2 regions of the Pseudoalteromonas sp. A757 genome follow, and region 2 is predicted to be linked to the other one. Evidence: predicted binding sites of a transcription regulator. Region 2 holds the regulator's gene; the other holds the start of a gene.

Region 1 (2,206 bases), on a different contig from region 2:
TTGGATCTACGTCACCCACAATAACAAGCGATACGTATTCTGGCTTGTAAAAACGCTCAAAGAAGGTTTTACCATAGGCCATTTGATCTGGCATTGCTTCGATGTCTTCAAAAAAGCCCATTGTCGTGTGTTTATAGGTATGTTTGTCAAATGCTTCTTTTCTTACCGCAGAAAGTAGCTTTCGAATTGGACTGGCATTATTTTTAAGGTATTCACCTTTCACGGTTAGTGCTTCGGTACGAAACTGCTCTTCACTGTAAGTCAGGTTTTGAAAGATATCCGCTTCGATTTCTAATACTTTATCTAAATGCTGCTTCGAGAAATTTAGGTGGTAGTTCGTGTAGTCATTGGTGGTGTAGGCACGATTATCAACACCTGAATTTTTCAAAATGTCCGAATAAACGTCTTGTGGATACTTTTCTGAGCCTTTGAACATCATATGCTCAAAGAAGTGAGCAAAGCCGGTTTTACCCGCTTCTACTTCATTACGCGAACCAACAGAAACCGGAATTTGTAGCGATACCACATCAGGATAGTTAGTTTTAACTACCATGACGCGAAGGCCGTTTTCTAGCTCTTCCAAAACATAATCTTGGGCGAATACTTTATTGGATTGGGCAGCTTGAGTACTTACAGCTGACTGTTGAGCTTGGTCTGAATTCGTCGCTGCACAGCCACTAAGCGCTAAGCTTACGGCAAAGCTGGTTGCTAGTAATTTGAATTTCATGAATTTGGTCCTAATCATATTTTTTATTCTAAGTAAGTCGTGTTCACTTACGTTAGTAAACCTCCTGATTATGCCCCAAAGCCATACTAATTCGCTAATTTCCAAGGTGATTTACCATCCTAATGTGTAAACAAATATGAAATTTTGATTAGAGTGCTTGAGATAAATTCATAATTATTGAAATTCTTTCATTAAAAAATCTATCTAGACGTCTAAATGGCTGCTATATTAATAAAGAGATACAGAAATGCTTTTGTGGAATGAGGATTATGGCTTTAACGCTTCAAGAGAAAATCATTGACCCTAACCAAGGGGTATATTTAATTGGTACCACACCACCTAAGATTGGCACTGACCCAGAGCAGTTAAAATCAATTGCCGCTAAGCTTTTGGGTCGTTTACATGAGATTGAATACGACGGCGTGATCATCTATGACATTCAAGATGAAAGCAGCCGTACTCAAGTACCACGTCCATTTCCTTTTAAGCACACCGTTGATCCGTGTGAATATAGCCAGTTGATCCGCGAATTATCACACCTTGATGTAATTACGTATAAAAGTGTGGCACAGCGCGATAGTGAAGCTTTTGGCAATTGGTTAAGCAGCACCAAACAGCAATATGGGTTAAACAATCTAGTATTAGTGGGCAGTCCGTCTTCACAAGGCGATATTAAGTTACCGCTTTCTGAAGCCTATGATGTATTGAAGCATCACCAAGATGACTTTTTCTTGGGTGGTGTAACCATCGCAGAACGTCACGCCAGTAAGCGCAATGAACACGAAAGATTAATTGATAAAACAGAGCAAGGCTGCCAGTTCTTTGTATCACAAGCGGTGTATGACGCTCAGGCAACCATAGATCTAATCACAAGTTATGCCCGCACTTGTAAACAGCAAGGGCAAACACCAAAACGCATTATTCTTACCTTTACTCCATGTGGTGGAGAAAAGACCTTGCAGTTTATGGAGTGGCTGGGGATCTCAGTACCTGAAGCAACCAAATGGCGCATGTTAGATGCAGAAAACACACTAAGTGAGTCAATTCGTATTTGTAGAGAGAATCTAGATCAAATCTTAAAAAGCTGCTCACATCTAGATATTTCGCTGGGCTTAAATATTGAGAGCTTAACAAACCGCAAAGAAGAAATTGACGCGTCGATAAACCTTTATAGGCTATTAAAGGCGACCATGGAACTATGCCTTGCGGAAAAGCAAATTGCTTAATGCAGTCTAAGCCAGCTTCATCAAGCTGGCTTTTCTGTTAACCTTGCTGACTTATCCAAAGCCCAGATTAACTTAGGCTCAAGAAAGCGATTAGCCCTACCCCAAGTAACAAGCGGTAAATGACAAATGGCATCATGCCCATGCGCTCTATGATTTTCAGGAAAAAGAAGATGCAGGCATAAGCTGAGATAAACGACAGTGCCGCACCACTTAATAGCGCATTCCAATCAACCACTTCATCGCCTGTAGCAAG
Region 2 (2,206 bases):
ATCCGTGAGCCTTAATATGGGGTTACTGGGTGTTTCAATCCAAACTAATTTAGGTTTGATCTGCTGCAGCTGTGCAAGACTTTCTGGTTGCGTAAGATCCAAGACGGCTAATTTGAGCAATCCACGCTTTGCAAGCGATGTAAACAAGCGATAGCTACCACCATAACAGTCATGTGGAATAACCAGCGTATCGTCATGGTTAAGCAGTTGCGTTACTAGGTGAACGGCAGCCATGCCAGTCGCGGTAATAATGCCACGAGCACCGCCTTCAAGTTCGGTAAGTGCCTGTGCCAGCACATCACGATTAAAGTTACCACTGCGGCCATAATCGTAGTCGCGTTTGGTATCAAAATCGGCAAAAGAATAGGTGGTAGAAAGGTAAAGCGGTGGTACTACTGCTCCATGTGCTTTATCAGCTTCTATACCGTGACGCACTGCAACCGTCGATTTGTTAACTTGACTCATAAGGTCACCTAGATAGTTGGATGTTTAGACGTCTAAAAGGTTAGAGCAACAGAAACTAGAAGTCAAAACATTTATACCGCTAAATGGCTAAATAACTAGTATTTGACTATCTTTTTTAAACCGATAAAATTTCGCCACTCTAGGCGTTGCTAATACGACTGAGTTATTGAAAACTATGGCAGAGATTCTTCTATCTCGCTATGGCGGATTAGTTTATTCATCTATTTGGGTTTAGGATTTATCTTTAATTCGTAAAGTTATCCCTATATTCATGCGGTTGGTGAATAATGTAGACCAGAACCCAGTCATATTGGCATTGATGTAACTGAGGCAAGTACACAATTATGGCAAAATGGAACGGTGAGTATATTCACCCATATGCAGAACACGGTAAGAAAGCAGAGCAAGTAAAAAAGATCACGGTGAGCATACCTCTGAATGTACTCAAAGTGCTAACTGATGAGCGTACACGTCGCCAAGTGAATAACTTACGTCATGCCACGAACAGTGAGCTTTTATGTGAGGCGTTTCTACATGCCTTCACAGGTCAGCCACTGCCGAGCGATGAAGACTTGAGAAAAGATAATCCAGAGCGTATTCCGTTAGAAGTAAGACAAATAATGGAAGAACGAGGCTTGGAGATCCCAGAAATAAACGAAGAGTGATAAAAACTCTTTCGCGCTGGAATACAGACACAAAAAAAGCCTCGACCGAGGCTTTTTTCATTTGGATAATACCATTGGTATTATTCCATATATCCAGCTGGCATGTCGATTTGTGCCACGCCTGATTCAATTGCAGCTGCCGCTACCGCTTTTGCAATACGAGGTAACAAACGTGGGTCCATTGGTTTTGGAATAATATACTCAGAACCAAACTCAAGGCTATCCACGTCAGCCGCTTTTAACACTTCAGCAGGCACAGGCTCTTTAGCAATCGTTCTAATTGCTTCAACCGCTGCAATCTTCATCTCGTCATTGATAGCAGTTGCACGTACATCAAGCGCACCACGGAAGATAAACGGGAAACACAGCACGTTATTTACTTGGTTTGGATAGTCCGAGCGACCAGTCGCCATGATCAAATCATTACGTGCACCGTGTGCAACTTCAGGGCTGATCTCTGGATCTGGGTTAGAACAAGCAAATACCACAGGCTTGTCAGCCATTAACTTTAGATCTTCAGCAGAAAGTAAATCTGGGCCAGAAACACCAACAAATACGTCCGCATCTGCAATCACGTCTTGTAACGTACGCTTATCCGTGTTGTTTGCAAACAGCTCTTTGTATTCATTTAGGTCATCACGGCGAGTGTGGATCACGCCTTTTCTGTCCAGCATGTAGATGTGCTCACGTTGAGCGCCGCACTTGATCAATAATTCCATACAAGCAATAGCGGCTGCACCCGCGCCAAGACACACAATAATCGCATCGTGAATATCTTTACCTTGGATTTCCAACGCATTCAGCATACCCGCAGCGGTTACAATTGCAGTCCCGTGCTGATCATCATGGAATACAGGAACGTCACAACGCTCGATTAGCGCGCGCTCAATCTCAAAGCACTCTGGCGCTTTAATATCTTCAAGGTTAATACCGCCAAACGTGTCTGCGATATTTGCCACCGTATTGATGAAGTCTTCGGTGGTATTGTGCTTAACTTCAATATCGATTGAATCAAGGCCCGCAAAACGCTTAAATAATAGCGCCTTACCTTCCATGACAGGCTTTGACGCCAAAGG

The links. Region 2 encodes MetJ, which represses methionine synthesis genes. Its sites were predicted from a motif close to TAGACGTCTAGACGTCTA; they were not measured.
Region 1: a site for MetJ is predicted at 933-950, ahead of DRB05_RS09780 (methylenetetrahydrofolate reductase). Genes of this name have one in related genera too.

Annotation. Positions count from the first base shown of each region.
Region 1 covers NZ_QNQN01000066.1:136,423-138,628, forward strand. The annotation lists gene DRB05_RS09775 (pitrilysin family protein) at 1-727, opposite strand, end outside; gene DRB05_RS09780 (methylenetetrahydrofolate reductase) at 997-1,953, shown strand; gene DRB05_RS09785 (undecaprenyl-diphosphate phosphatase) at 2,021-2,206, opposite strand, start outside.
Region 2 covers NZ_QNQN01000074.1:678,173-680,378, forward strand. The annotation lists gene metB (cystathionine gamma-synthase) at 1-465, opposite strand, end outside; gene metJ (met regulon transcriptional regulator MetJ) at 810-1,130, shown strand; gene DRB05_RS22490 (malic enzyme-like NAD(P)-binding protein) at 1,211-2,206, opposite strand, start outside.